DNA from 4 places in the Providencia sp. LY12 genome. Region 2 is predicted to be linked to each of the others. Evidence: predicted binding sites of a transcription regulator. Region 2 holds the regulator's gene; each other region holds the start of a gene.
What was found. Region 2 encodes CRP, which controls carbon source genes, mostly activating them, when cyclic AMP is high. Its sites were predicted from a motif close to ATGTGANNNNNNTCACAT; they were not measured.

Region 1 (7,942 bases), 1.9 Mb from region 2:
ATTGTTCCAAATACTCTCAATAATGTACTCTTCCGCAAAACCTGCCGGACTTTGAGCTTTAATAACCATATTTTTATTATTCCAAACATTTTTAGACGGACTACGCGAAAGCATACCAGATTGTCACAATCCGAGATAGTTAGCTTTCTAATAAACCGCAGGTGAATCGTAAAAACCCCATATAATTAATGGATTATCTATTAGCAAATAAGCTTAAATTCTATAAAAGATAAGAGTAGTATGTAACGCGCAGTCACACAACACCAGTTAAAGAGGATTAAAAGTCATAATGGATTTTAGTTTAAAAAGAGCATTCTTGAAGAATTTTTTGGGAAATTCTCCAGATTGGTACAAACTTGCTATCATTTTGTTCTTAATAATAAACCCAATTGTTTTCTACTTTGTTAACCCATTTATCGCCGGTTGGTTACTCGTCATTGAATTCATTTTCACCTTAGCGATGGCACTAAAATGCTACCCATTGCAACCTGGCGGGCTATTAGCCATTGAAGCCGTGCTCATTGGTATGACCTCTCCAGCGCAGATTTCTCATGAAATTAGTAATAACCTTGAAGTGGTTCTGTTACTGATCTTTATGGTGGCTGGCATCTACTTTATGAAGCAACTTCTGCTGTATGTTTTCACGAAGCTGTTAATAAACGTCCGTTCTAAACGAATTTTAGCGTTGTCATTTTGCTTAGCAAGTGCGTTTTTATCCGCTTTCTTAGATGCTTTAACGGTCATTGCTGTGGTCATTAGCGTTTCTATTGGCTTCTACTCCATTTACCATCAGTATGCCTCTAGCCAGCCTAGCAATACGGATCTACAAAACGATTCCTTCATTGATACGGCGGAGAAAAAGCAGACGTTAGAACAGTTCCGTGCCTTCTTACGTAGTTTAATGATGCATGCGGGTATTGGTACTGCCCTTGGCGGTGTAATGACCATGGTGGGTGAACCCCAAAACCTGATCATCGCCAAACATGTTGAGTGGGATTTTATTACCTTTTATCTGCGTATGGCACCAGTGACCATCCCTGTTTTCCTCTGCGGGCTCGTGGTCTGTTTCCTTGTTGAGAAATTCAAAGTATTTGGCTACGGGGCTGAGTTACCTGATACCGTGCGCCAAGTGTTAACCGAACACGACAAAAAAATGAGTGCTAAGCGCAGTAAGAAAGAGCAAGCACAGCTGATTGTTCAAGGTCTTATCGGAATTTGGTTAATTGTCGCGCTGGCACTTCACCTCGCTGAAGTGGGTCTGATTGGTCTATCCGTGATCATTCTTGCCACGACATTCTGTGGGATCACTGAAGAACATGCGCTCGGTAAAGCCTTTGAAGAAGCCCTGCCGTTTACTGCCCTACTGACGGTCTTTTTCAGCGTTGTCGCCGTGATCATTGACCAACAGCTATTTACGCCATTCATTCAGTATGTACTGCAATCCTCTGAATCATCGCAGCTGTCCCTATTCTATCTGTTTAACGGGTTGCTCTCTGCGGTATCAGATAACGTGTTTGTCGGCACCGTGTATATTACGGAAGCGCTGAAAGCCGCTAATGCGGGCTTAATTTCCGCCGAGCAATATCAGCACTTAGCGGTCGCCATTAACACCGGAACAAACTTACCGTCGGTTGCAACGCCAAATGGACAAGCCGCCTTCTTGTTCCTGTTAACCTCAGCACTGTCTCCGCTGATTCGTCTGTCTTACGGTAGAATGGTGTGGATGGCATTACCATTTACGGTTGTGATGACAATCGTCGGTCTGTTAGGTGTTGAGCTATGGCTTATCCCATTAACTGATTGGATGGAAAGCTTAGGGTTAATTTCTATTCCACGTTAATCAATATTGATTGTTCAGTTTCTGGATTTAAAGCCGCATATTTATGCGGCTTTTTTTGTAATAAAACGTAAAAACTAAGCTAATCTTATTCTAATCTGATTTTGCTGCTTTTTTTATCACCCAGATAGAGGCAAAATAAGCCGATTATTGATGAAGGGAATTTATTATGTTCAGATTTTTTAATTACTGTTCTCAAGGACGGTCAGCTTGGCTGCTTATGGCATTCACTGCGTTTATGCTTGAATGTGCTGCTCTGTATTTCCAACATATTATGAAACTGCAACCTTGTGTAATGTGTATCTATGAACGCGTTGCATTGATGGGAATTATTGCGGCCGGTTTAATCGGAGCGATTGCACCGAAAAGCACCGTCGTTAAAGTGATTGCGATTGTGGTTTGGCTGTATGCGGGTTGGCGTGGATTAGACCTTTCATGGGAACATACCATGCTGCAACTATACCCATCTCCGTTTGCATCCTGTGATTTCTTTGTTAATTTCCCAGACTGGTTACCACTTCAAGAATGGGTACCTTCTGTGTTTGAAGCGACAGGTGATTGTGCCGTTAGACAGTGGGCATTCTTAGGGTTAGACATGCCGCAGTGGTTAGTCGGTATTTTTGCAGCTTACATCTTAGTTGGCATCATCGTTGCGATCAGCCTATTCTTCCCGAGCAAAAAATAGCCTTTCTTTTTCGCCCATCAACTATGCTTGATGGGCGATTCAAATCATTAGCTAACAAAAATACTTAGATACACGCCCCGCTACGGATTGCCGAAACGGCACAACGGCGCCCATTTGCAAATTGGCAAACTGGGGTCTTTTCACCATTGAGTTCTAAATTCAGTGAAGGCAGCCCACCAGCAGAAGTACATGCCTCTTGAGCACCGGGACCTAAATTCACCACTTGCTGAGCATATTGAGAACCGGACGTTTCTGCTCTTGTCATTTTACTATTATCAGGACTACTGCACGCTGAAAGCAAAATAGATAATACGGTAGCTGAACCCATTGCCACGACTGTTTTTAACAGCGCCTGACTTTTCCTTTTCATTCTCTTTCTCCGATAGTATCAGCGCTGTTTTGAGTCCCACTATGTTTTGAATCTCATTAATGGGTACCACTTTTAGAAAACAGGTTGATGACTAATACACCAATGATAATTAATAGCATACCAATAATTGCGGGTAAATCGAGTTTTTGGTTATAAATATAGATAGCCGCCACAGAAACCAACACAATTCCCAATCCTGACCAAATAGCATACGCAATCCCCAGTGGCATCACCTTCACGACTTGGGAAAGCCCCCAGAAAGAGACTGCATAGCCAATGATAACCACTAAAGAAGGCCAAAAACGGCTAAAACCATCCGACGCTTTTAACGTTGTTGTCGCAATCACTTCCGCAATAATGGACATTAATAAGAAGCCCAATCCTTTCATCGTTCACCTTTCTCTATTTTTTAGCCTAAAATTTGGCAGAAATTTAACACACAAAAAAGCACCGCACTAACCTTTAATTAGTACAGTGCCAAATGAATAAATCCACCTTAATAATTAGCAGTAGTTGACTGTTTTTCTGCAAAAGCTGAGCGATAGCGGGTATAGATAAACACACACCAAGCAAGTGCTAAAAGGCTGATAATTGCTCCCACATACCCAATATTGGTCATTCCCATATGGGTAATCACTTGGTTCCCTAATAATGCCCCAGCCCCAATGCCAATATTAAATAATCCAGAGAAAATCGACATCGAGACATCGGTCGCATCTGGCGCCAAATCCAACACTTTTACTTGGATCCCGAGGCTAATACACATGATCGCCATACCCCAGAATATACAAGTACCAATCAGTGTCCAAACATCGCCACTTAGTGGCATGAATAACACTAAACAAAGCGTCAGTAAGGTCATCGATACAGGTAAAAATGAGAGCGTAAAGCGGCTACTGTAGCGGCTAAACAAAACGCTACCAAAAATACCAGCCCCACCAAAAATTAATAATAAGAGTGTGGCAAAATTTTGGCTCTGTAAGGCAATATCACGCACAAAAGGTTCAATATAGCTATACGCAGTAAAATGAGCCGTAATGACGACGGTGATTAACACAAAGACACCCATCAATGCGGGACGTTTAAACAGAACAGGTAGGCTTTTTAATGAACCGGAATGTTCGCTCGGTAAACGTGGTAAAAAGCGTAATAACGCAATCAGGGTTAATAACGCAAGCACGCCGATACACAAAAATGTCACTCGCCAGCCCATCCATTGCCCAATCACTCGCCCTAACGGTAATCCCAACACAGTTGCCAGTGCCGTTCCCGTTGCGAGCAAGCCCAATGCTTGTGCTTTTTTACCCGCAGGCGCGACGCGGATCGCCAATGATGCAGTAATCGACCAGAAAACTGCGTGAGATAATGCGATACCAATACGCGCGATAATCAGCACTTCAAAATTCCACGCAATCCCACATAAAATATGGCTGAGAATAAAGACAACAAACAAAATTCCCAGTAATTTTCGCCGCTCAAATTTCCCCGTCATCAGCATTAATGGCAGAGACATCACCGCGACAACCCACGCATAAATGGTGATCATTAACCCCGTATGGGCAACGGTCATATCAAAACTTTCAGCAATATCACTCAGTAATGCGACAGGAACAAATTCGGTGGTATTAAAGACAAAAGCCGCAACGGAAAGCGCCAATACACGGATCCATGCAGTGCTTCGAGAAACCTGGGACATGGTTTACGACATCCTGTTGATGATAATTAAGGTAAAGAACAACCTTTAGTACATTTTTGTGAATAATATCACATTCACCATTCATCTTTAAAGGATTGAAAATTATCATGTTCACACTATTTTTTCATAGAGAAACAGTCACACCCCTTTAATTTTCATGTCAGTTTGAAAAGCGACAGAATCATTTCTTCTATGCTACAATCTGCAAATTACTTTTTATTCTTACAGGAATTCCTAAATGAAAACCCATTTTCCAACTGAGCCAGACGTAAACGCATTAGCAGACGAAGTAACTTGTTTAAAAAATCTTGTTACTCATATGCTTAAAGCTATCGGTCAGGCTGATGCGGGTAAAATTTTGATCAAAATGCAACGCGAAGTCGCTTCGATGGAAGATGAAAAGCAAGCTGAGACTTACAAAAACATTTTAGAACAAATCAAGACTGGTTATCGCCAATAAGAGCTTTAGCGATAAATGCGATTCTATACGCTAACTCAAAACAGCGAACTAAAGTGCACAAAAACCTAAGTTTCGTCCACTAGGATCCTTTATCTTTGATCTCGAATTAAACCATTCTTTATTCATTTAGCTCCCCCTTCAGATCCCTATGAAGGGGGCTTTTTTTTTGCCTAAAATCCTGCCTACTCATTACCCAAAAACAAAAAACGCCACTCTTTCGAGTGGCGCTTGGATAAATACCCTGTCTGTCTAAATAACGTAATAAACAGACTTAAATCGGACCTAAATTTGTCATGACGGCGTAAACAATCGAGATAATCGAAATAATGACCCAAGTTAATACCAACGGCCAGATAAACTTCAGCCACTTAGTGTATGGGATTTTCGACGTCGCTAACACCGCCATCAGGATACCTGATGTTGGGTTAATACAGTTCACGACACCCTCGCCCATTAATACCGTTTGAACGGTAGTTTGACGGGTGATTTCTAACAGATCGCCCATTGGGGTGAAAATAGGGACTAAAACAGCCGCTTCACCGGAACCTGAAGAAATAAAGAAGTGCATGATAGCAGCAGTACCGAACATAGATAATGCAGATAATGTTTTCGGTAAACCATCCATCAGAGAAATAATCGAGTTCACGATGGTGTCTAAGATCATGCCATCCGCTAATACAATCGCAATCGCACGGGCCATACCAACGATAAATGCCCCACCAACCATGCCAGCACAACCTTTCAGGAAGCCGGTTGCAATATCATTCGGTGACATTCTATTCAGTACACCCACACCCACGCCTAAGATGATAAACATGGCCATCATCTCTTTTTCGCCCCAGCTCCACTCGATGGCACCGAAAATAAAGCCAATTAAACAGAATGCGGCATAGGATAATGTAATGACGTGGCGTAAAGAGATTTTTGAGGTCTCAAATTGGCTGTCATCAATCTGTACTTCTGGGCGCACCATCCCTTGGCGACGGCTTTTCTTCGCGTACAAGGTTAAAAAGATAATCCCTGCGATCACAAAGCTAATATAAACCACAGTACGGAAGCCAAATGCCGATAGCAACGGAACGTCAGCTAAACCTTGAGATAACCCTACGGTCATCGGTGCCATTACCGAGGCGTTAAAGCCGGAGTAAGCCGCAACATAGACAATTGCTGCGCCAAACTTGTCATCCATTCCAACGGACTTCGCCACCAATAAACCTATTGGCACGAATGCAATTATCGAGTTCACAACAATTCCAGTGGTACCCAAAATGGAGAACACCACAAAGAAGATAGTGATCAACAAAAAGTCATTGAGCTTTTTACTGCGTGAAATATTACTCAAGACTTTATTGATTGCACCAGTCGTTTCAAGCAGATGTAACGCGCCACCAGTAAAGATAATCAAGAAAATGATCGGAGCCGCTTTAACTAGCCCGTCAGCAATCGACGTGAAAACCTGTCCTGGTAAGACGCCATGCTGTTCAGGTAAACGCTCATAACTCCCTGGAATGGTATAAGAGCTCTTAACTTGGGTTTCCACACCATCTTTGATAGTTGTGATAACTTTCGTTTCAGAGGCATACTGCCCCGCAGGAACGATCCAAGTCGCAACCGCTGCCGCGACAAGGATGAAAAAGAGCAATACATACGGGTTTATCCCATCAGAACGCTTTTTTTGTGGTGGTGGTGTTGTTGATGTTATTGCCATAGATTTATCCTGTTGGATTATTATTTGTTTTGTTAGCCATAATTACTGCGTAATGCGTTTTAACACATTGAAAAATAGCTGAGCGCGCTCAGTTAAAGAGGGAATTTCGAGGTACTCTTTATCACTATGTTGATAGCCGCCAATTGGACCTAAACCGTCTACCGTTGGCGTCCCCACACCCGCGGTAAATGAAGCATCAGAACCACCGCCTGTAGAGACGTCTTCCAGTGTGATTGCCAGTTTGTCGGCTTCTTGTTTGATGATGTCGATAAGCGCGGCGCTTTCTGGCGTTTTTGCCATTGGTGGACGGTTGATCCCGCCGGTCAGTGAAAGCTGAATGCCTTCTAGAACAGGCTGACTGCACACTTCACGTACTTTCTTGTCGATTTCAATACCTTGCTGCTCAGAAGAGATCCGCACATCAATTTCTGCACGCGCATTTGGCGCAACGGTATTGACGGATGTTCCACCTGTAATCAGACCCACGTTCACTGACAGCCCTTTATCGTGCTGAGAAAGTGCATGTAAGCTTTGGATTTTGAAAGCAAGTTCTTGGATAGCACTGATCCCTGCTTCAGGAGCAATACCGGAGTGAGACGCTTTCCCTTGAATGGTCAGAACATAGGTTCCCACACCACGACGAGCGCTGACAATGGCACCATTAGCACGCGCAGGCTCCATCACTAACGCGTAACGTTTGCCTTTCGCACATTCCTCGATGACCGGACGTGACGAAATAGAACCTATCTCTTCGTCGCAGTTCAGCAGCACTTCAATTTTTTTGTAGCGTTCATCGTTGGTGGCATAAAGCTGTTTGATCACCTGATGCACCATGACATGGCTGCCTTTCATATCGATAACACCGGGGCCATAGGCTCTATCACCCTCAATACTAAATGGTCTTTCCGCTACGGTTCCTTTTGGAAATACGGTATCAAGATGCAGCAAAATCAAAATTTCAGGCGTGGTAGATGGGTGATAAAGACGATAGTTATTACCCAATTTTTCATTTGGGATTATCTCAACTTCAAAGCCCATTGATTGGTAACGTTCACACCAGAATGCAGCGTGATTATCAACACCCTCTTTATCGTATGAACCGGATTCGGTATTAACCACTTGCTTTAATAAATCCAGCATCTCTGCTTCGTGTACTAAAAATTCATTGTGCATGTTGAGTTCCTAT
Region 2 (7,942 bases):
ATGCACTATGATGTCGTTCCCGATATTTTAACTACCGCAAAAGCCCTCGGAGGCGGTTTCCCTATTAGTGCGATGATCACAACCGCGGACATTGCGAATACGATGGAAGTGGGTTCACACGGAACCACTTATGGCGGTAATCCGCTGGCGTGTGCGGTGGGTAATGCTGCTTTTGATATTATCAATACCGATGAAGTCCTTGATGGTGTTGCTAAGCGTCGTGAGTTATTTGTCGCGCATTTAAATAAGCTTAATGATCAATATGGCATTTTTGCTGAAATTCGTGGAATGGGCTTATTAATTGGCGCAGAACTAAATGGCAAGTTACTGAATCGCTCAAAAGATATTCTGCAAGCTTGCGCGGTAGAAGGGCTGATGATGCTGAATGCAGGCACGAATGTATTACGCTTTACACCATCGCTGATTATTTCTGAAGATGAAATTAATAGCGGGATGGCGAAGTTAGAAACGGCAATAAATAAATTATTGAAATAAGTTGTGTGCTAAGTTGCAGAATGGTCTCTTCTGCAACTTAGCGGTAAACAACGCACAATCGACTATTTTTCAGCTTGTATAATTGCTTTTCTTAGTTCTGATGTTCTTGTTTCTTTGATTTCAGGTCGATTAAACGAGTGCGGTATGCGATGAGTATTGGTCGTCGGAACACCTCTATGAAGTCGTTCAACATTCTCGCTGTAGTTAAAATGAGTTCGCAGATTTTTTTTTCTATGTTTATTCTTCAGTTTGACCTTTGAGTCTATTTTCGATGACTCGGATTTTTCGGAAGGCATTGTCTCTGAGCTATTTTCTTTCACTTCAGTTAAATTATCGATGGATACATTACTTTTTGAGCCATTTTTTTCTTGTGCCGGTGCGAATTTGATTATTTTAGTGTCAGCAATGATTATTTTCTTTAATAACTTTAATTCCTCTTTATTTTCATTAATTTTGTCCTGTAGATCATCTTTATCATTTTGTAATCTTTCAGTGAGCTCTTGCTGTAATTTAAGTCTATTTTTTAGTTCAGTAATGATTTTCTTATTTTCGCTTTCATTGCTATTAATCTTTAAATCACCATTATTAGGATGGAAATCGTTATCCCATTGACTCAGTGTTTCAGTGAATTCAATATGATTGATTATTGATTGAATATCTAAATTACCTTCAATTAAAAAAGGTGTAGTCATAGGGAAATTATTCAGTGTGCTTGTTAAATTTCTCTGTACTACGAATGGTAATTCATTTAATTCATAATTCCACTCAAGCTTTTCGTCGAACTCAAACCTATCGTTCTGATGATTGTCAGGAATGCTTTTAATTTTACTGTTAAGTTCGTCTGTTAAACTGGTTTTATCCAGTCTCTGTTGTGATTTATTAATTCCATTTGTGATATTTTCAATAAAATATTTGGCATTGATGGGGTTTTTTCCGAAAATTTTTGCTTCAGTTGATTTTATATCATTTAATTTTTTTATTGAGTCAATTATAACTTGGCATTGACTCTTCATAATATCTTCAAATACTACATTTTGCTTGTGGATATCGTCTATTTTAAGGCTGTCTTCGATTCTTGATTTTAAATGCGCATGAGTCTGAAGGATAGGGAATAGATTTTTCTTGTTTCCTTCTGAAAATATTTCTCTATCATATAAAGATATTTCTTCTAGAAGGTTAGATATATTCATTCGTAGTCGGTAGTTAACATCTAATAAATCATCTTTTCCATGATCATTTAATGAAATATAAAATTTCGATTGTTCACTCTCTACCGATGAGTTATTTTTAAAGTAAGAGGCGATAGTACTTATAATACTGCTAATTGAGTCAATTAAACGTGACCTGTGAGTATTCTTTTTTACATCTTGGTTTGGATCTAATACGGTTGTGCGACTAGGGGATAAAGAATTACTGGATATCGTCATGTTTATTACTCCTATTCATTATTTAATCACTATTAACTGTGTTAGTTATTATTTTATAGTGACAATAAATAGAAATAATATAAAGAAACGACACTCGTTACTGAGACGATATAAACTGAACTATAAGTAAAAAAATAGCTTTGTACGTGAAGTATAAAGCTATTTCAATATCGAAGCCTCACCAAGAAAGGTGAGGCTGACAGGTAAATTAGCGAGTGCCGTAAACAACAATCGTTTTGCCGTGTGCGGAGATTAAGTTTTGATCTTCCAGCATCTTTAAAATACGACCGACAGTCTCGCGAGAACAACCTACGATTTGACCAATTTCCTGACGAGTGATTTTGATTTGCATACCGTCTGGGTGAGTCATCGCATCAGGCTGTTTAGCTAAATTCAACAATGTTTGAGCAATACGACCAGTAACATCTAAGAATGCAAGGTTACCCACTTTTTCGGATGTGGTTTGCAAACGACTTGCCATTTGCGCAGAAAGGCGCATCAGGATATCCGGATTGACTTGAATCAGCTGACGGAATTTCTTGTAAGAAATTTCCGCGACTTCGCAAGCAACTTTCGCGCGAACCCACGCAGTACGTTCTTGCCCTTCTTCAAATAACCCAAGTTCGCCAATGAAATCTCCCTGATTGAGGTAAGAGAGAATCATTTCCTTGCCTTCTTCATCTTTGATTAAAACAGCCACTGAACCTTTAACAATGTAGTAAAGGGTTTCTGCTTTTTCACCCTGATGGATCAGAGTGCTCTTGGATGGATACTTATGAATATGGCAGTGTGACAAAAACCATTCAAGAGTAGGGTCTGTTTGTGGCTTGCCGAGAACCATTAGCGTTATCCTCTGTATGTTATTGCAACCTTTCGAAAAGTAGGGAAAGGCTGACTTTAAAGTGTCTAGCTTAGCATATTAAGTCACATTGATGCCTATTATTAATGCTGCTCTAGGCTAACGTAAATTAATATCAATTGTATAATATAATCAATTAAATCGTTGAGTTTTGATCTTAATCCTATCAACTGACCATTGTTTGTATCATATCCAATGCCGAAAGTCTTCCCTGTATCGCTTCAGCCTAATAATGCTGATATAACATTGTCTAGATATATGGAACAATGTGACGATAAATATCACTATTTTCGAGAGGAATAAAAATGGAAGCACGCGTAAAGTGGGTTGAAGGGCTCTCTTTTCTAGGTGAGTCAGCATCAGGTCATCAAATCATGATGGATGGTAATGCGGGCGACAAAGCACCGAGTCCGATGGAAATGGTTTTAATGGCAGCAGGCGGATGCAGCGCGATTGATGTGGTTTCTATTCTGCAAAAAGGTCGTCAGGATATTGTTGATTGTGAAGTGAAATTAACTTCACAACGCCGTGAAGAAGCCCCTCGTTATTTTACGGATATCAACCTGCACTTTATTGTGACGGGACGTGAATTAACGGACAAAGTGGTAGAGCGTGCGGTTCAACTTTCTGCTGAAAAATATTGTTCAGTTGCTATCATGTTAGAAAAAACGGTTAACGTGACTCATAGTTTCGAAATTAAAACGCCGTAATAATTTTCTTGATATTAAGATGCTTATCGATAATTAAGATAAGCATCTTGTTATTTATCTCTTTAATGAGAGTGTCAAACTACCCATTTCGCTGTTTCATTAGCTTTTCCACTAATGGCATCATAATAAGCTCCATTGCGAGTCCTAATTTCCCACCGGGTACTACAATGGTATTCATCGCTGAAATAAACGAGCCATTTAACATGGATAATAAATAAGGAAAATCGATCTGCTCTAATCCTCTAAAGCGAATAACGATAAAACTTTCGTCCTGTGAAGGTATTGCTTTAGCAGAAAAAGGGTTAGAGGTGTCAACGGTAGGAACTCGTTGGAAGTTAATATGAGTACGAGAAAACTGTGGCGTAATATAGTTAATATAATCCCCCATCGAACGGACAACTGAATCCATTACGGCTTCACGAGAATGCCCTCGCTCGGTGGTATCGCGGATAAGTTTTTGAATCCATTCAAGGTTAACAATCGGCACTACACCGACAAGTAAATCAACATGCTGAGCAACATCATGCTCTGGGGTGACCACGCCACCATGTAATCCTTCATAAAACAGCACATCGGTATTGGCTGGTAGCGATTCCCACGGGGTAAACGTGCCGGGTTGCAGGCCATAAGGCACCGCTTCATCGTAAGTATGTAAATATTTCCGAGACTGACCGCCACCCGTTTGGGCATAATCAATAAGGGTTTGTTCAAGTAGAGAAAAATCATTGGCTTCTGGACCGAAATAACTGATATGACGTCCTTGCTCGCGGGCTTTACGAATAGCCATATCCATTTCAGGGCGGGTATAACGATGAAAACTATCCCCCTCAAGGGTGGCAGGGCGGATATTTAATTGATGGAAAATTTTACGAAAAGCTTGGCTCGTTGAGGTCGTTCCTGCGCCACTCGAACCCGTTACTGCAATAATCGGATGCTTCTTCGACATAGTGGACTCCCTGTTTTACGCCATGACCACTATTTTTGAGAAACAGCGCTACGGGCGAAACTGGTTATTAGGCATGAAATTTACCGACTCATGTAACTCAGACCAGACTAGCACAATTTCGCCGGAAACTAACTGCCGTTTCACATCATTGACTTTGTCTTGCAAGCTTTTTTCGTGAACGCCATAATCGGTTCCTTCGCGCAAAACATAACTCTCGATAAGATTTTCGAGGGTTTCAGGTGCGAGATCTTTCCACGGAATAATCATGATTTTTGCTCATTCAAATACGCAGTTAGCCACAGAGGGATGCGAGTTTCTAACCACATTTGTGGTTTTCTAAAACTACCACCGACAAAGCCTACGTGTCCGCCATGCTCCGTCATTTGGTATTCAATATTTTCGGGTAAATGGCTTAAATCAGGCACGACTTCGGGCGCCATAAACGGGTCGTCTTTCGCGTGAATAATCAGGGTTGGCTTAGTAATTTGAGATAACTTAGGTAGCGCACTGCATTTTTGGTAATAATCAGCAGCGTCATCAAAACCATGAATACGCGCGGTGATCACATCATCGAATTCACGAATGCGTTTTAACTGTTTAAGCTGCAACAAATTAAGAGGAAGTGAACCGGGGTAGCGCACCAGTTTGCGGGTGGCGTTACGTTTCAATCCATTTAATAGGTAACGTTGATAGAGCTGAGAAATTCCTTTCTCCATTTTCATGGAGCAGGCTTCGAGCATTAATGGTGCCGAGACAACGACGCCGGCATCTAATTCAGCATTCTCACCGTTTTCAGCTAAATAACAGGCGAGCATATTACCGCCAAGGGAATAGCCTACCGCGGCGGTGGGGGCATCACCCCATGTCTGTTTTAGCCAATGTAAAAAATAGCGTGCATCACTGGTTTCACCGGAATGGTAAATACGTTTTTGGCGATTAGGTTCACCACTGCATCCTCTAAAATGCATGATCACGCCGAGCCAGCCTTGTTTTTGGGCGCTTTCTAACATCCCGTGGGCATAGGGGCTTTTAAAATTTCCTTCCAACCCATGAAAAATCACTAAACGAGGCTTTTCGCTCGCTTGTTCTGGGTTTTCACTCCAAGCAAGATCGATAAAATCACCGTCAGGCAATTCTAATCGCTGCCATGTTGGGATAATTTTCGGGGTACGGCGAAAGATCCTTGGCAATAAGGTTTGGAGGTGTGGGTTCTTTGCCCAACTCATAGGGCGGAAATTTTCTGACATGGCCTTATTTTTTATTTAGTGGAACGCTTGTGAGTGACATAACATACTGTTATTTTTCTGTGATGCAAGTAAACAAATCTAGAAACAAATTTAGGTTGAGGAACATAGTATAAATGACTCTGGGGCTAATTTTTTCGCTTTTTACGTTTTTATTCATTGCAGCAGTCACACCCGGCCCTAACAACATGTTGTTGACCTCTTGTGCAGCTAACTACGGTTTTCGTCGTAGTATCGGATTATTATTAGGAATAATGTTGGGCATGCAGTCAATTTTATATTTGTCTGCCTTCGGTGTTGCCGCGCTATTACTATTATATCCTGCAATTCATATTGTGCTGAAAATCATTGGTAGCGTTTATTTATTATGGCTAGCGTGGAAAACAGCCACTGCCAGTTACGAGCCACTCAAAACAGACAGTAAAGCCTCTAAAAGCGTTACTTGGTTTCAAGGCGGACTGTTGCAGTTCTTAAACCCGAAAGCATGGATGATGGGGCTAGGCGCAGTAGGGAGTTTTAGTCTTCCAGGCGAGTTATTTACTCAGTCCATCATTGTGATGAGCATCGCGTTTGTGATTGTGAATTTTATCGCGGGCTTGATTTGGATGGGCTTTGGTTCCTTGATCGGAGTTTTCTTACGTAGCCGCCGCGCATGGTTTATTTTTAACCTAGTGATGGGGATACTGACCGCCGCGTGTGTACCGTTAATTTGGTTGGAGTAAGTTTTTCTACGAGAAAAAAGGCACCTTAGGTGCCTTTTTGCTTTTCAATCCACACTATTTTCTAGTCCAAATCGACATTTTTACTACCAAATAGATAAGTGAAAATGAACCCGCATAGATAAGAGACTAAGACACCGCCAGCATACACTGCCATTGCAGGAAGCACGCCTTGATCTGACGTCATCAATGGAATAGCGATTAGCCCTGAAGGACCGAATACAGTATTTAACCCAACAGGTAAACCCATCCACGCGACCGCTCCGATAAAGAAACCACCAGCAGCGCCCCCTAAACAAGCGGTTACAAACGGTTTCACGCGCGGTAACGTCACCCCGTAAATTAATGGTTCACCAATGCCTAAGAAGCCGGGGAATAGGGCACCACCAATTTGACTACGGGTAACAGAGCCTTTTTTGGCTTTCACATACAGCGCTAATGCGGCGCCTACTTGACCCGCACCCGCCATCGCTAAGATTGGGAATAACGAGTTAAATCCTTGAGCTTCAACTAACGCGACATACACCGGAATAAAGCCTTGGTGGACACCGAACATTACCGCAATTAAGAACAGACCCGCTAAGACGGCTGTGCCGATAGGGTTTCCGTTTAAATGCATGAATAGCCAAGACATTCCTTCGAATAACCACACACCGATAGGCATAATGAAAACAAAGGTCGCAGCACCGACGATTAACAGCGTAATCGTTGAGGTTAGAATAATATCCAAGCTGGCTGGAATAATTTTGCGTACTTGTTTTTCAACCCAAGCACCAAAAATACAGGCAATTAGGATCCCGATAATGTTGCCTCTCGGGTCGATATACCAACCAAAGAAGTCTGTCATGCCGGAATAGAAGCCTTTAGTGGCCGCCGGGTCGTAACCTAAAATAAACAGCGCAGCGATAATGGCACCGTTAACACCGCTTCCCCCAAACGCTTTTTGGGCATTATAACCAATCAACAATCCCATAAAGGTGAATAACCCTTTACCGAATACACTCATATACGCAATTAAGCTTTTGAGATGGGCAAGTTGGGTTGAATCCGCAGGGAATAAGTTTTGGTTCGCTGATAATAATGTGAGCAATGACGCCAAGCCCATTAATAGACCTGCGCCAATAAAGCCCGGAATTAATGGCGTAAAAATAGTCGCAAATTTAGATAGAAAGCGGTGAACGGCGCTGGTTTGTTTCTTTTTCATCTGCTGTTTATTGGCAGAAGCAATCTCTTTCAGATCTTGGGTCGCGTTAGCGTCATGAGCTTCATCCGCTTCGCCATTTTCTAACATTTGCTTCATTAAATCCGCGGCTGTTTGGGCTTTTCCTGGACCCAAAACAATTTGCAGCTGGTCGTCACTTTCAATCACGCCCAGTACGCCGGGGATTTTTTTGATTTCGGTTTTATCGATAAACTGATCATCATGTAAGGTGAGCCGTAAACGCGTCATGCAGTTACCGCACTGCTTGATATTACGACCGCCCCCCACGTGTTGCAGGATCTGCTGTATCATTTCATTTGTTATTTTAGCCATACTGTTTC
Region 3 (7,942 bases), 370 kb from region 2:
GGTTTGCCATCACGTTTTTTACGAATAATTTCTTGAGCGAGAAACACAATAGGCTCCTTAATTCACATCGAATTCTTCGGCTAAATAGTCACGGCTGTTACCCAAGTGAGATTGGGCAACAGTCTGATGTCACTAATAATTACGATTATTAATAGCTACTAGAGGATTTTTTAACGTCAAATCCCAGCGTATTTAATAAATTCGCTAATAAGCTAGATGCGCCGAAACGGAAATGGCGAGCATCAGCCCAGTTATCGCCTAAGATTTTGCTTGCTAAGGCTAAATATTGTGCTGCTTCTTCAGCGGTACGAACGCCGCCAGCAGGTTTGAAACCAACACTTTTCGCAACGCCCATATCATGAATGACTTGCATCATGATTTCTGCGCTTTCTAAAGTGGCATTTACAGGCACTTTACCTGTAGATGTCTTAATAAAATCAGCACCTGCATTAATTGAAATTTCAGACGCTTTACGGATTAAAGCGGCATCTTTTAGTTCGCCAGTTTCAATGATCACTTTAAGTAATACATTTGCAGCCGCACAAGCATCTTTACATGCTTTCACTAAATCGAAACCGATTTTTTCATTACCAGCCATCAGTGCACGGTATGGGAATACAACGTCAACTTCATCCGCACCATAAGCAATGGCAGCTTTAGTTTCTGCTAAAGCAATCTCAATATCATCATTACCATGTGGGAAGTTGGTGACGGTTGCAATGCGGATATCTGGCGTTCCTTGCTCACGTAAAGTTTTACGTGCGATAGGAATAAAACGAGGATAAATACAGATAGCAGCGGTGTGACCTGCTGGGCTTTTTGCCTGGTGACATAAGGCGATCACTTTTGCGTCAGTGTCGTCGTCATTTAACGTGGTTAAATCCATCAGGGTCAGTGCGCGTTGCGCTGCTGCTTTTAAATCAGTCATATAACTCTCCAACGATGTTAATTCTTTCAGAACGATACGTTCTTTGTTGGCGAGCGGGCTTGTTCCATAAAGATGCTAGTTAGGTTTTCCAAACTCAGCAGCTGAGATCCATCTCACCGCACGATGCCCTAGAGCCAGTTGACTCTATGAACTATCAGTTCCGTGGCAACTTACTGTTACCTATTTGACCACGTAACTGGGGTATTTTATGCGCTACAAATCACATTTATCGACTGAACGTTACATTATTAAATATATATTCGTGAACGATATCACAATTCCACGGGTAATTGCTCACTCTTTGTCAGCCATTATACAGGCTGCAGCCTTCTCGTCTTAAATTGATTACGTTAAGAATAGTTGAAAAAGTAAGAGTTACGATAAAAACCAGAAAAAGAATATCGCAGAAGAAAATGACAGCGGAAAGACCAATCGCCTTTCCGCTACACAAACAGGGGGATTACATTGCGGTCATTGCAGCTAATGTTAAGAAGAAGCCAGCAATCGTTGCACTCATTAAGTTAGAGAGTGTACCCGCCATAACAGCTTTCATACCTAAACGAGCCACATCACTACGGCGATTTGGTGCCATTCCACCTAAGCCGCCCAGCAAAATTGCCACAGAAGATAAGTTCGCAAAACCACACAGCGCGAAGGAAATAATCGCTTTAGTGTGATCAGACAGAACTTGTTTGCCCGCCGCAATCACATCCGCATCTGCTTTCATATATTCGCCGAAGTTCATGAAAGCAACGAATTCGTTTACAACCACTTTTTGCCCGATGAAAGAACCGGCAATTGTCGCTTCGCTCCACGGCACACCAATCAGGTATGCGATTGGGGCAAATACCCAACCTAGTAATAATTCGAGGGATAATTGCGGATAGTCAAACCAGCCACCCACGCCACTTAAAATACCGTTAATTAATGCAATTAATGCGATGAACGCCAGTAACATTGCCCCCACGTTCAGAGCCAGTTGCATACCGGATGCTGCACCAGATGCGGCTGCATCGATGATGTTCGCTGGGCGATCTTCTTCTGCCACTAAATCTTTAGCATCCACATCATCTTTAGCAACTTCAGTTTCAGGAACCATTAACTTAGCAAACAGTAATCCACCCGGTGCCGCCATGAAGGATGCCGCAATCAGATATTCCATTGGAACACCCATTTGCGCATAACCCGCTAATACTGAACCCGCTACAGACGCTAAACCACCACACATGATGGCAAACAGCTCAGAGTTAGTCATGGTAGAAATATAGGGACGAACAACCAGAGGCGCTTCAGTTTGACCGACGAAAATATTCGCGGTTGCAGACAGTGATTCGGTTCTTGACGTTCCCAGTACCTTTTGCAGACCACCACCTAGAATTTTGATGACCAGTTGCATGATGCCGAGATAATACAGGACTGCAATCAGAGATGAGAAGAAGACGATGATCGGCAATACACGGAAAGCAAAAATAAAGCCGCCGCCGCCAAATAATTCAAACATTTTGTCGGAAACTAGACCACCAAAGATGAAACTCATCCCATCTTGACCGTAACCGATAACTTTAGAAACACCGTCGGACATGCCTTGTAAAACGCTACGTCCCGCAGGGGAGTAAAGAACGAATGCGCCGATAGCGACTTGGATTAAAAAAGCACCGCCGACTGTACGAAGTCTAATTGCGCGACGATTGCTGGAGAAGAGAACGGCTATCGCAATAAGCACCGCCATCCCAACAATACTCAAAATGAGTTGCATGGAAGTATCCCTGTTCACTTAATTCTAGGTTAATGTATAAAGAAACTCGCAAGATTCCACGAATCTTAGTTCGATGATTATAACCAGTCATCATTAATAACCCCCAACATTCATCACAAATCCAAAGTGCAATAAGTAACATAAATTCAAATATTGTGACGAAAATCACAATAGAAGATCAGTTTAGTCTGGAAAGGCACTAAAGCGATAGTCGAAGAGGTAAAAAGCTGAATGGATTTACTCGGATAAATACATAAAATACTTAAGGAATAATTATTAATTGACTAATTATAGTCTAAATTAGATTAAATAACGTCCGGCTATTGTTGTAAAGTTGTTGTGCTATTTCATCCGGAGATTCGTGGCGCAGCTCACACAAAGATTGAAATACCCACTGAATACGCTCAGGCCGATTAGGTTCACCTTGAAAACCGGATACAGGCATATCCGGTGCATCGGTTTCAAACACAAGACAACTTAGCGGGAGTTGAGCCATCACTTGGCGGGTTTTATTCGCTCGTTCATAAGTGATTGTCCCTCCAACACCAATGTAATACCCCAGTTTCACAAAACTTTCGGCTTGAGAAAGGCTGCCAGCAAAACCATGCACGACACCACGTGCGGGGACTTCATAGCGACGTAACATCGCCACCAACTGGTCATGGGTTTTTCGTGAATGCAGAATAACGGGTAAGTCAAACTGCTTAGCTAGCTTCAACTGGCGTTGAAGCAATATTTGCTGCCTTTCAAATTGAGGATCTTCCATATAGAGATCAAGCCCAATCTCTCCTACCGCCACGCACTTCTGGCTTTTACACATCAGAAAATCCGTCAGTTTTTCAAAATGGGATTCTTGAAACTGGCTTAAATATAGAGGGTGAAATCCCATTGCTGCGTGGAGTTGAGAATACTCATGCGCTAAATTCCAGATGCGCTGAAAGTTATCCTGACTAACTGCAGGAATAATAATATCCGTAATTCCACCTTGCTTCGCGGTTTCTAGGCTTTCTGTAATTGCCTCACTGAACGGCGGAAAATCAAAATGACAGTGGGTGTCAATAAATCGAATATTATCACTCATGAGCAGGATTGCCTTGCAGGGCGCTAGCACTTGCTGCCTCGGCCGTCTTTCCTGCCAATAAAGACTCTCGCTGATCCTCCATATGCATCAATTCTAATGAATTGGTGTTCTTAGAAAATCGACTGAAATCAGCATCATTACTCGCAAACTGTTGAGCTAATGCGGCAATAAAGTAACGCCCACAGCGTCGTCCGACATGGTAATCTTGGTTTAAGGCGCTAATTTTGCTGCCTAAAGCACTGCTTTTCAGTGGTGTCGGTGGGTATATTTCAAAAATCTGCACGCCATCGGGTGGATTTTCGATGAATTCCTGGGTTTTTCGGTAACTCTTCAAGTGAACTTTTAACATGGCCGCCATGCGTTGCAGCGCCGAATTGTCACCTTCAAGCCAGCGTGTCATGCGTTTTACCCACTCAGGTGTAAAGTACATTTGAGAAGGTACAGTACGGATCACAACTATCGTATCAGCCCCACGCCGATAAGCTTCTTCGACAGGGATCGCTGCGCTTATCCCTCCATCGTGGTATCGCACGCCGCTAAACTCTACGCCAGTTCGATAAAATCCTGGGATGGCGCTGGAAGCACGAATGATATCCAACCAAGAATCCGCATCAGGCTGTAAAAATGCAGCAGAAAAATCATCGCTACGACTGGCTCCCATATAGAATTCACGACCAGAATCTAACAATTCAAGCCCTGCATCCATATTAAGTGGAAACTCTTTCGCCGTCGTTTCAATTAACCAATCAAGGTCAATTAAGTTCCCGCCACGAATAAATCGCAGTGGGTTAAAGAAATTAAGATTTGTGGTATAGCGAGTAATAACTCGGCGGGCATATCCGGCTTGACCACAAATATAAGCGGATAAATTTTGGGCACCCGCAGACGTCCCTATCATCAAATCAAAAGGGTTAAAGTTTTCTATCAGAAATTCATCCAATACACCGGCCGTAAAAATACCACGCTGACCGCCACCTTCGCAGATAAGGGCAGTTTTTCTTCCGTTAATTTCATCAGAAAACGCGAGTGGCTCAATCGTGCCTAAAGTGACTGGAACATGCTTTCCCATAGTAACCCTTTCTCTATATTGACGTGTATTTAATCAATCCCATTATAAATATGATTAAATTAAATGATTCTCATTAAACCGCTTTTCTCAGGGAGAGCAAATAGTAAAATGAGCTTTCGGCTGAAAGCCCATTTAAAAGAAATTACTTGTTCGTCAGAACTAAACCATTCTGTACTGATTTTACCCCTTTCGCGGTCGATGCAATCTGTACAACTTGATTTATCTGCTCGCTAGATTTGAGAAAACCAGAGAGGTAAACCACACCCTGAACAGTTTTCACCGACACACTATTACTTGGGAGCCCACTGGTACCTAAGAGTTTGCTTTTAATATCCGCAGTAATGGACGAATCATCAATATAGGTATCGGTGCTTTTCACACCACTAGAGATGGCATTACCTGTATCTTTTCCTGCCATTTCAACAGTTTTAGCTGCGCTGTCCCAAGTTTCTGAAGCTTGTTTTTTCAAGGCGCTATCAGATGATGAGCTACAAGCAAAAAGTGCCCAGCTCAATCCAATGACACCTAAAGAACGTAAAACGGCGATCTTTTTCATTGGAACCTTCCTCTTGGTATGATTAATAAACTAACAATGTCATAGCCTAAGTAAAAAACAGGTAAAAATAAAGCCAAATAACTTATCTTCTAGAGTATGACTCAAGGTAATTTTCAGTTTTGAGAGAAATGCTCTTAATTGGATGATTTAAATAAGAAATTAAGAAATAATTGTCTAATACCTATCAATGAGAAAAACAGAAAAAGGGTGCCTGTACCACCTAACCCGCAATCAGAGAGAAATGTGGGGGATCGCTCCCCCACCAGACTACTCAACGCATAACAGAGTAGCTTGAACCATTGTGTTTCCACTCACAACGTTAACCGAACAAAGTCGGTCCCGCAGCAGCAGTGAAAGGCACAATACCGTGGCGCACACGGTCATTAGCCCGATAAGAGCAAACTTGGTCATTCCTCTTGACTCCTGTACAAAAAGGAGACAGAATCCAATTGTCTAGGTTGGAGACTGCCTCGAGTTACTGTTAATGAAACTCGGGGCTTTCGTCTTTTTGGCCTCACAACTTATTATTCACTTAAACCAATAGTTTGCTTGAACCAAAATGATCCAAGCACCCACCGCCATCATAGCAGCATGCTCATCGCGAAAAAATACTGATTCGATTAGTTATAGCATTGAAAATATTAATAATTAATAGAATAAATAACAAAAATGGCCAACTCGGTTGACCATTTAAATATAAACACATTAATTAGAGATAATGATTAGTGTTCGCGTGTTTTGCGGAATCTCACTTCAGGATAACGTTCGCTGGTTAAATTCAAATTAACCATTGTCGGTGCAATATACGATAAGTTATCACCACCATCTAAGGCTAAGTTTTGCTCATTTTTGCGCTTAAATTCTTCGAATTTCTTCACGTCATCGCATTCAACCCAGCGAGCAGTAGAAACGTTAACCGCTTCATAAATCGCTTCAACGTTATATTCGCTCTTCAAGCGAGAAACCACCACGTCGAACTGGAGCACCCCTACCGCGCCCACAATCAAGTCATTATTGATTAATGGACGGAAAACCTGCACAGCCCCCTCTTCGGATAACTGCACCAAACCTTTCAGTAGCTGCTTCTGCTTCAGCGGATCACGCAGACGAATACGACGGAATAATTCAGGTGCAAAGTTCGGGATCCCTGTAAATTTCAGCTCTTCACCTTGCGTGAAAGTATCCCCAATTTGGATAGTACCGTGGTTATGTAAACCAATAATATCCCCTGCATAAGCATTCTCAACTTGAGAACGGTCACCCGCCATAAAGGTCAGTGCATCAGAAATCACCACGTCTTTCTTAATGCGAACTTGGCGCAGTTTCATCCCTTTTTCATAGGTACCCGAGACGATACGCATAAACGCAACACGGTCACGGTGTTTTGGATCCATATTCGCCTGAATTTTGAATACAAACCCAGTGAATTTTTCTTCTGTGGCTTCAACTTCACGCACATCAGTTTTACGTGCCTGAGGTGCAGGTGCCCACTCAACGAGACCATCAAGCATATGATCCACACCGAAGTTACCTAAGGCGGTACCAAAAAATACAGGGGTCAGTTCGCCCGCTAAGAATGCATCGTGGTCAAATTCATGGGAAGCCCCTTGAACTAGCTCCAGCTCTTCACGAAGCTGAGAAGCTAACTCATCACCAACAGCCGCGTCTAATTCAGGGTTATTTAACCCTTTAACGATGCGAACTTCTTGAATTGTGTGACCTTGACCTGTTTGGTACAAAATGGTTTCGTCACGTAGTAAGTGGTAAACACCTTTGAATAATTTACCGCAGCCAATCGGCCATGTGATTGGGCAACAAGCAATTTTCAGCTCATTTTCCACTTCATCTAACAGCTCCATTGGGTCGCGAATATCACGGTCCAATTTGTTCATAAAGGTCAGAATTGGCGTATCGCGCAGACGAGTAACTTCCATCAGCTTACGAGTACGATCCTCAACCCCTTTACCGGAGTCGATGACCATTAAGCAGCAGTCAACGGCGGTTAATGTACGATAAGTATCTTCCGAGAAGTCTTCGTGTCCTGGGGTATCTAACAAGTTCACTAAACAATCATTATAAGGAAATTGCATCACAGAGGTGGTGATTGAGATACCACGCTGCTTTTCCATTTCCATCCAGTCTGATTTGGCATGCTGGTTAGAACCGCGACCTTTTACCGTTCCCGCACGTTGAATTGCGTGTCCGAAAAGTAATACTTTTTCAGTGATCGTGGTTTTACCTGCATCGGGGTGAGAGATGATAGCAAAGGTCCTTCGCTTATTGATTTCATTGAGAAAATCTTGGTTTGCCATGTATAAATTCTTTTAGTTTGTACACGGATTTGTACACACTTTTGGAAGTACTCTCTTTTCAGTTCTTCGCTTGTCAAATCCGTCGTGTTAATCGTAATTGGCCGCTATTTTCGCTGATCTTGACTTTATAAACAATCAATGGTTATCTAATCGGCTATCATTTACTCTCAGCGTGCGCCAATGCTCAGTTGTAGCTGTTTGCAATCGTTGCTTCTTCAGCTCATGAACAACTGTGGCTAA
Region 4 (7,942 bases), 550 kb from region 2:
TTGGTATTGGTCTGGTATTAGCGCAGGAGTCATACTGTATATTGTTGGACTACAAATACGGGAGAAGTGGCTAATTCAATCTTTCTGTATTTATTGTTTTATCGCTATTAATGTTATTCAGTGTTTATTTACTATTTATCAATACTTTTTTGAAACCAACATTTTTTATTTTGCAACAGATATGCGGTCATATGGTTTGATGCAACAAATTACCATTTTGTCGGTTAACATGGCAATGAGCTGCATGTTTTCATTGATGACCCTTGTGTTATCACAATTTAAACTTGCATCACTTATCCAAGAAAAATGCCGCATCACACTATTAAGTTTCTGCATTTTCTTGTTTACGGTGACGCTGATTGTTCTGCAATCCATCACCACAACATTGAGTTTTGCAGTGTGTGCATTTATCTTTATCTGTTTGTTTTATCAAAAGAATAAAGTAAGGGTCAGTGTCAGCTATTTCATTATTGCCGTCGCTGTATTTATTGGAGTTTACCTTATTCAGCTATGCCCAAAGTATATCGACAGTGAGATAATCAACCGCTTTCACCTTAAGCAGATGTTACGGTTTTCCATTTCACTGTTTATCTACCCACCAGCTGAAGTTTGGGAACAACCTTTAATTATTAATGCGAGCATGGAGAAAAATCAGCTCCCATTTTTAAGTTCTGAAAATTATATTGTCCCTCATATTTATAATGAGATATTGCGTTGGATTATGACTGGTGGGTTTATCAACCTTATTTTTATGTCATTAATAATAACGGGGGGTATATATGTTATTTATCAGTCAATTATTAAATATAAAAAAAACGGGAACGGTTATTCAATATCCTTGGTATTAGCATTAACGCCTGTGGTTATTAATAGCAATTTAGAACACCCATTTTTACAATCGGTATTACATTGGGGAATGATTATATTGTTTTTATCATTTTCAGATGCTTCATTCCCACTGAGAGAACAATCCAGTTTCTATATTAATAAACATCTTTCTTTATTGTTTAGTTTTAGCACTTTTATTATTGGCCTCATCGTTTTTATTATTGGATTAAATTTATTTAATGGTCAATCTTTCTTTCACACCAATATTTTCTCATTTTCATAATGAGAAAATTAAAAGATAAACGAGGACAGCATAATGACTCTCTATGACAATCAAATCTCCAATACAGATATTGGTGCAAAAGTCCGTAAACGCCGACTATTATTGGGCTGGAGTGCCAGTATTCTTGGTAAAAAAACGGGCTTAAGCCAACAGCAGATCTCTCGCTATGAACGTGGAACTCAAAATTTTACAATCCACCGATTATGTATTTTTGCCAATGTGCTTCAATGTGATTTAAATTACTTTTTAGAACGTAGAAATTCTTCGGTAACAGTACCGATTAATCTGTAATGCTGTTGTATTTATATCGCCGAAAACCTTATTTGATCGCGACATAATCATGCCCTCTAAGTCTATTTTTAGGGGGTATTTTTATGAGTAAAAGTAACCTAAACTGATATTTCTACATCACTGAAATCTGCTAACCCACTCATTAGAAAAAACAAATAATAACAATGCATTATAGCTCAATTAGAGGCTACATTTCGTCGAGGTATTAAACGCGGTGATTACCCCATGGATCATCAGACAAATTAGCATCATCCATTGAATCGTCTTCTAGCATATCAAGATAGAGCGCTTCAACTTCAGCCCGCGCCCATGGCGTTCTTCGTAGGAATTTTAAGCTTGATTTTATACTGGGATCTTTGTTGAAGCAGTTGATTTTGATAATGTTGCCTAATTTTGCCCAGCCATAATGGTTAACTAATTCTGTTACCTGCATTTCAAGTGTAACCCCATGTAATGGGTCTTTAGATTTATGTTCAGTCATTTGCATTACCTTATAGGGCATTTCGGAGTGTTTAAAGCACGCGAAGATTACAAGAAATGCAAGGCGCTAGCAATCAATACAGGCAAGTCACAGGCACCTTAATGAAAACATAAAAAATCCCCCAGCAAGTTACCCTGCTGGGGGATGATTTATTCACAAGTTAAACTCGTAAATTACAGAACGTCTACGCAGTTCAGTTCTTTGAATGCTTGCTCTAAACGAACAACCATTGAGTCTTGTGCTTTACGCAGCCACACACGTGGATCGTAGTATTTTTTGTTTGGCTTATCATCGCCTTCTGGGTTACCTAACTGAGATTGCAGGTAGCCTTCTTTCGCTTTGTAATACTGTAAAATACCATCCCATGTTGCCCATTGAGTATCGGTATCGATGTTCATTTTGATAACACCGTAGCTTACTGCTTCTTTGATTTCAGCAGCGCTTGAACCGGAACCACCGTGGAAAACGAAATCTAAGCTGTTGTGTGGCAGGTTAAATTTCTCAGACACGTAGTCTTGGGAATTGCGCAGAATTTTTGGCGTTAATTGTACGTTACCTGGCTTATAAACACCGTGTACGTTACCAAAAGAAGCCGCGATAGTGAAACGTGGGCTGATAGCGTTCAGTTTTTCGTAAGCGTAAGCCACGTCTTCTGGTTGGGTGTACAGCGCTGAGCTGTCCATGCCAGTGTTATCAACACCGTCTTCTTCACCACCAGTACAACCTAATTCGATTTCCAGAGTCATGTCGATTTTCGCCATGCGCTCTAAATATTTAGAACAGATTGCAATGTTTTCTTCCAGAGATTCTTCTGACAGGTCAATCATGTGAGAAGAGAACAGTGGTTTACCGGTTTTCGCGTAGTGTTTTTCACCCGCATCTAACAGACCGTCAATCCATGGCAGTAATTTCTTCGCACAGTGGTCAGTGTGCAGAATCACTGGCACACCGTAGTGCTCTGCCATTTGGTGTACGTGGTATGCACCTGAAATTGCACCTAAGATAGCTGCTTGTTGCCCTTCAGCTTTCAGGCCTTTACCTGCGATAAATGCAGCACCACCGTTAGAGAACTGAACAATAACCGGAGCGCGTACTTTAGCTGCCGCTTCAAGTACGGCGTTAATTGAATCAGTACCAACACAGTTCACAGCTGGCAATGCAAAGTTATTTTCTTTGGCAACCGCGAAAACTTTCTGTACATCATCACCAGTGATAACACCTGGTTTAACAAAATCAAAAATTTTAGACATGTGAAAAGGTCCTGTGGTGAACAGGCAGCCTACGCTGCCTGTTGTGTATGAACAAATTAATTACGCTTTAGCACGTTCTTCTAGCATCACAACGGCTGGGAGCTTTTTGCCTTCAACGAATTCAAGGAAAGCACCGCCACCGGTAGAAATGTATGAAATCTTATCAGCGATACCGAATAAATCGATCGCCGCTAGGGTGTCACCACCACCAGCGATTGAGAAAGCGTCACTGTCTGCGATAGCACGAGCAACGATTTCTGTTCCCTTACGGAAGTTAGGGAATTCGAATACGCCCACAGGGCCGTTCCAAAGAATGGTTTTTGCATTTTTCAGAATTTCAGCCAGACGTTCTGCGGATTCATCACCTAAGTCCAGAATTTGCTCATCATCTTTGATAGCATTACTTGCTTTCAGTGTTGCTTCAGCAGTTTCTGAGAACTCGGTAGCCACGCGAACATCAGTTGGCACTGGGATTTGGCAGTTAGCCAATAATTTTTTCGCTTCTGGGATCAGGTCCGCTTCATACAGAGAACGACCCACATTGTTGCCTTCTGCTGCGATGAAAGTATTCGCGATACCACCACCCACAATCAGTTGGTCAGCGATTTTAGACAGGGAATCTAAAACGGTCAGTTTAGTGGAAACTTTAGAACCGCCTACGATAGCAACCATTGGACGCGCTGGGTTACCTAACGCTTTGCCTAATGCTTCTAATTCGTTGCTTAACAGCGGGCCTGCACACGCAACTGGTGAGAATTTAGCCACGCCGTGCGTTGATGCTTGAGCACGGTGAGCCGTACCGAATGCATCCATAACGTAGACATCACACAGTGCTGCATACTGTTTAGACAGCGTTTCGTCGTCTTTCTTCTCGCCTTTGTTAAAGCGCACGTTTTCTAAAACAACTAATTCGCCAGCAGCGATATCAACACCGTTCAGGTAGTCTTTAACTAAGCGAACTGGGTTGTCTAATTTTTCTGCCAGATAGTCAACAACAGGTTGCAGTGAAAACTCTTCATTGTACTCACCTTCCGTCGGACGACCGAGGTGGGAAGTAACCATGACTTTAGCACCTTGTTTCAGCGCTAATTCAATTGTTGGTAATGAAGCTCGGATACGTGCATCTGAAGTAACTTTACCGTCTTTAACAGGAACGTTTAGGTCCGAACGAATGAAAACGCGTTTACCCGCTAAGTCCAAATCGGTCATCTTAATTACAGACATGGTGAATCCTCTTGTTGATTCTCTATAAAGTTTTCATTAGCGACTGTGCGAGGTGGTCAATAGCGTTTTTATCTATTGTGCCCCGCTGTCTGTCAGACGCCAATTAGTTTAAACCTGTTGCTGCCATCGCTAGGGTTGTATCTAGCATCCGGTTAGCAAACCCCCATTCGTTATCACACCAAACCAGGGTTTTGATTAAGTTCTTGCCGCTAACTCGTGTTTGCGTGCCATCAATAATCGCGCTGTGCGGATCATGATTAAAATCCATCGAGACTAACGGTAGTTCAGTATAGTCTACTATACCACGAAAATGCCCGTGCGCGGCGCTCTGTAATAGCTTGTTAACTTTATCAACACAAACATCCGCATCTACAGTGACGCTTAAGTCAATGGCAGTGACATTGGTGGTTGGAACGCGTACAGAAATCGCTTCGAAGCTGCCTTGGAATTTTGGAAAAATTCGCGTGATCCCCGCTGCCAATTTGGTATCAACAGGAATAATCGATTGGCTCGCTGCGCGCGTTCTGCGTAAATCTTTATGGTAAGCGTCAATCACGGGTTGATCATTCATGGATGCATGAATGGTGGTGACTGTGCCTGACTCAATACCAAATGCATCATCCAACACTTTGATGACTGGAATAATACAGTTGGTGGTACAAGATGCATTGGAAACGATGTTATCACTTTTTTGTAGGCTGTCATGGTTAACGCCATACACAATGGTCGCATCGAGGTCATCGGTTCCCGGGTGAGAAAAGAGCACTTTTTTCGCGCCGGCTTGCAGATGCTTTAACCCATCTTCGCGAGAGCCGTAAACGCCCGTGCAATCTAACACCACATCCACACCGAGCTCTTTCCAAGGTAGCTTGCTGATATCCGCTTGATGGAAAAGACGCATACTGTCATCTCCAACTTGTAGCTGGTCGCCATTAAGGCGAACATCCCACGCAAAGCGTCCGTGACTTGAATCATATTTCAGCAAATGAGCGATACCTTCAGGTTCCGCTAATTCATTGACCGCAACAACGACAATTTCTGCCCGGCGACCTGATTCATATAACGCTCTGAGAACACTTCGACCAATTCGACCGAAGCCGTTTATTGCTACCCTGATTGCCATTCTACACCTTGTATCTGAGCAAAATCACACGGTTGCTAAGGATAACTGACTACCACCAACTCTACTGCTCATTTTAACTGTCAAACATCAAAAGTGTGCTTCACTCGACATTTTTAAAATTTATTTACACTATTTCAAATGCAACTGAAACGGTTCAGCTTATTGAGTTTTAGATTAAGGGATATATTTAGAGAACGCAATAGAAAAACAAGAAACGGTGCACAAAAAAACAACGCCCCAATACCAAACTTGATATTGAGGCGTAAATTAGGTTAATTCACTTGATTTTCAGAGGCGCGACCGTTTATTCAGAACACACCTCAAGCAATTAAATGAATTATTTCAGCAGAGATTTTGCAGCTTTAACGGCGTTTTCAACCGTAATGCCAAACTCTTTGTACAGTTGCTCAGCGGGTGCTGATTCACCGAATGAGTGCATACCGATGATAGCACCATTCAGACCAGTGTATTTGAACCAGTAATCTGCAATACCCGCTTCGATAGCCACACGAGCACTGACGTTTGCAGGCAGAACCGCTTCACGGTAAGCCGCGTCTTGCTTGTCGAATGCATCTGTAGAAGGCATAGAAACAACGCGAACTTTACGACCTTCCGCAGTCAGTTGGTCAGCCGCTTTCACCGCTAATTCAACTTCAGAACCGGTCGCAATAAAGATCAGCTCAGGCGTGCCTGCGCAATCTTTCAGGATATAAGCGCCTTTCTCGATATTCGCTAATTGCTCAGCGGTACGAGGTTGCTGTTCCAGGTTTTGACGAGAGAAAATCAGCGCGCTTGGACCATCTTTACGCTCAATTGCATATTTCCATGCAACCGCAGATTCCACTTGGTCACATGGACGCCATGTGCTCATGTTTGGTGTCACACGCAGGCTCGCCAGTTGTTCTACTGGTTGGTGCGTTGGACCATCTTCACCCAGACCGATAGAGTCATGAGTGTAAACGAAGATGCTGCGAATTTTCATCAGCGCTGCCATACGTACTGCGTTACGTGCGTATTCAACGAACATTAAGAATGTTGCGCCGTAAGGGATGAAACCACCGTGCAGAGCGATACCGTTCATGATAGCGGACATACCGAATTCACGAACACCGTAATGGATGTAGTTACCCGCTTTATCTTCGTTCAGAGGTTTAGAGCCAGACCACATGGTTAAGTTACTTGGCGCTAAGTCCGCAGAACCGCCCATGAATTCTGGTAATACTTTACCGAATGCTTCTAACGCATTTTGAGATGCTTTACGGCTTGCGATATTCGCAGGGTTTTGTTGCAGGTTTTCAACGAATTTTTTCGCTTCTGCATCAAAGTTCGCTGGCAGTTCACCCGCCATACGACGTTCGAATTCTTTCGCTAATTCTGGGTGTGCTTTTGCGTATGCCGCAAATTTTTCATTCCAAGAATGCTGTTTTTCTTTACCCGCTTCACGCGCATCCCAAGCTTGGTAGATATCTGCTGGGATTTCGAATGGACCGAATTTCCAGCCCAGTGCTTCACGAGTTGCTGCGATTTCTGCATCACCTAAAGGTGCGCCGTGAACCGCTTCGGTGCCTGCTTTGTTTGGTGAACCAAAACCGATAACGGTTTTGCACATAATCAGCGTTGGTTTGTCTGATTGTTTGTGTGCTTCGTTTACTGCAGCGTTGATTTGGTCTGCATCGTGACCATCGATGTCACGGATAACGTGCCAGCCGTATGCTTCGAAACGTGCTGCGGTATCATCAGTAAACCAGCCTTCGACTTCACCATCGATAGAGATGCCGTTGTCATCGTAGAATGCGACCAGTTTATTTAATTTCAGGGTACCCGCTAATGAACACACTTCGTGGGAGATACCTTCCATCATACAACCGTCACCCATGAACACATAAGTGTGGTGGTCGACAACGTCATGACCTGGACGGTTAAATTGTGCCGCTAAAGTACGTTCTGCAATCGCAAAACCCACTGCGTTTGCAATACCTTGACCTAAAGGACCGGTAGTGGTTTCAACGCCTGGCGTATAACCATATTCTGGGTGACCCGGGGTTTTAGAATGTAATTGACGGAAGTTCTTTAACTCATCAATAGATAAGTCATAACCGGTCAGGTGCAGCAAGCTGTAAATCAGCATTGAACCGTGACCGTTAGACAGTACGAAGCGGTCGCGGTTAGCCCAATGTGGATCTGCTGGGTTATGATTCATATGGTTGCGCCAAAGAACTTCAGCAATATCAGCCATGCCCATTGGTGCGCCAGGGTGCCCTGATTTTGCTTTTTGAACCGCATCCATACTTAGAAAGCGGATAGCATTAGCAAGGGTTTTACGAGTCGTCATTAGTATACTCCAAGTAGGATAGAACGTACTTAAACCAATATTCACAACGCAATAGGGAATCATTGCGGTTTATAGAGTTAGCCTCAATAATTCGAGCCGCAGGTGCATAAAAGCTTATTAGACCTACCCA

Region 1: the regulator CRP is predicted to act here: its motif matches at 4,645-4,662, upstream of ACY3ZI_RS10975 (sugar transporter).
Region 3: the regulator CRP is predicted to act here: its motif matches at 2,838-2,855, upstream of ACY3ZI_RS03375 (NupC/NupG family nucleoside CNT transporter).
Region 4: the regulator CRP is predicted to act here: its motif matches at 5,493-5,510, upstream of epd (erythrose-4-phosphate dehydrogenase).

The regions. Positions count from the first base shown of each region.
Region 1 covers NZ_CM172594.1:2,319,563-2,327,504, forward strand. Annotated here, with positions in the region: gene fadR (fatty acid metabolism transcriptional regulator FadR) at 1-69, opposite strand, end outside; gene nhaB (sodium/proton antiporter NhaB) at 290-1,840, shown strand; gene dsbB (disulfide bond formation protein DsbB) at 2,007-2,522, shown strand; gene ACY3ZI_RS10965 (DUF333 domain-containing protein) at 2,587-2,892, opposite strand; gene ACY3ZI_RS10970 (DMT family transporter) at 2,949-3,281, opposite strand; gene ACY3ZI_RS10975 (sugar transporter) at 3,389-4,588, opposite strand; gene ACY3ZI_RS10980 (DUF2594 family protein) at 4,827-5,048, shown strand; gene ACY3ZI_RS10985 (YfcC family protein) at 5,320-6,756, opposite strand; gene ACY3ZI_RS10990 (M20 family metallopeptidase) at 6,799-7,929, opposite strand.
Region 2 covers NZ_CM172594.1:381,791-389,732, forward strand. Annotated here, with positions in the region: gene ACY3ZI_RS01695 (aspartate aminotransferase family protein) at 1-495, shown strand, start outside; gene ACY3ZI_RS01700 (hypothetical protein) at 558-1,922, opposite strand; gene crp (cAMP-activated global transcriptional regulator CRP) at 2,131-2,763, opposite strand; gene ACY3ZI_RS01710 (OsmC family protein) at 3,087-3,491, shown strand; gene ACY3ZI_RS01715 (phosphoribulokinase) at 3,571-4,437, opposite strand; gene ACY3ZI_RS01720 (YheU family protein) at 4,486-4,704, opposite strand; gene ACY3ZI_RS01725 (hydrolase) at 4,701-5,684, opposite strand; gene ACY3ZI_RS01730 (LysE family translocator) at 5,798-6,403, shown strand; gene murP (PTS N-acetylmuramic acid transporter subunit IIBC) at 6,465-7,934, opposite strand.
Region 3 covers NZ_CM172594.1:751,882-759,823, reverse strand. Annotated here, with positions in the region: gene deoA (thymidine phosphorylase) at 1-47, opposite strand, end outside; gene deoC (deoxyribose-phosphate aldolase) at 149-928, opposite strand; gene ACY3ZI_RS03375 (NupC/NupG family nucleoside CNT transporter) at 1,389-2,684, opposite strand; gene ACY3ZI_RS03370 (TatD family hydrolase) at 2,980-3,765, opposite strand; gene ACY3ZI_RS03365 (patatin-like phospholipase family protein) at 3,758-4,834, opposite strand; gene ACY3ZI_RS03360 (BON domain-containing protein) at 4,977-5,390, opposite strand; gene ACY3ZI_RS03355 (Hok/Gef family protein) at 5,658-5,774, opposite strand; gene prfC (peptide chain release factor 3) at 6,113-7,702, opposite strand.
Region 4 covers NZ_CM172594.1:929,146-937,087, reverse strand. Annotated here, with positions in the region: gene ACY3ZI_RS04130 (O-antigen ligase domain-containing protein) at 1-1,111, shown strand, start outside; gene ACY3ZI_RS04125 (helix-turn-helix domain-containing protein) at 1,145-1,402, shown strand; gene ACY3ZI_RS04120 (VF530 family protein) at 1,608-1,883, opposite strand; gene fbaA (class II fructose-bisphosphate aldolase) at 2,057-3,133, opposite strand; gene pgk (phosphoglycerate kinase) at 3,194-4,357, opposite strand; gene epd (erythrose-4-phosphate dehydrogenase) at 4,461-5,480, opposite strand; gene tkt (transketolase) at 5,818-7,812, opposite strand.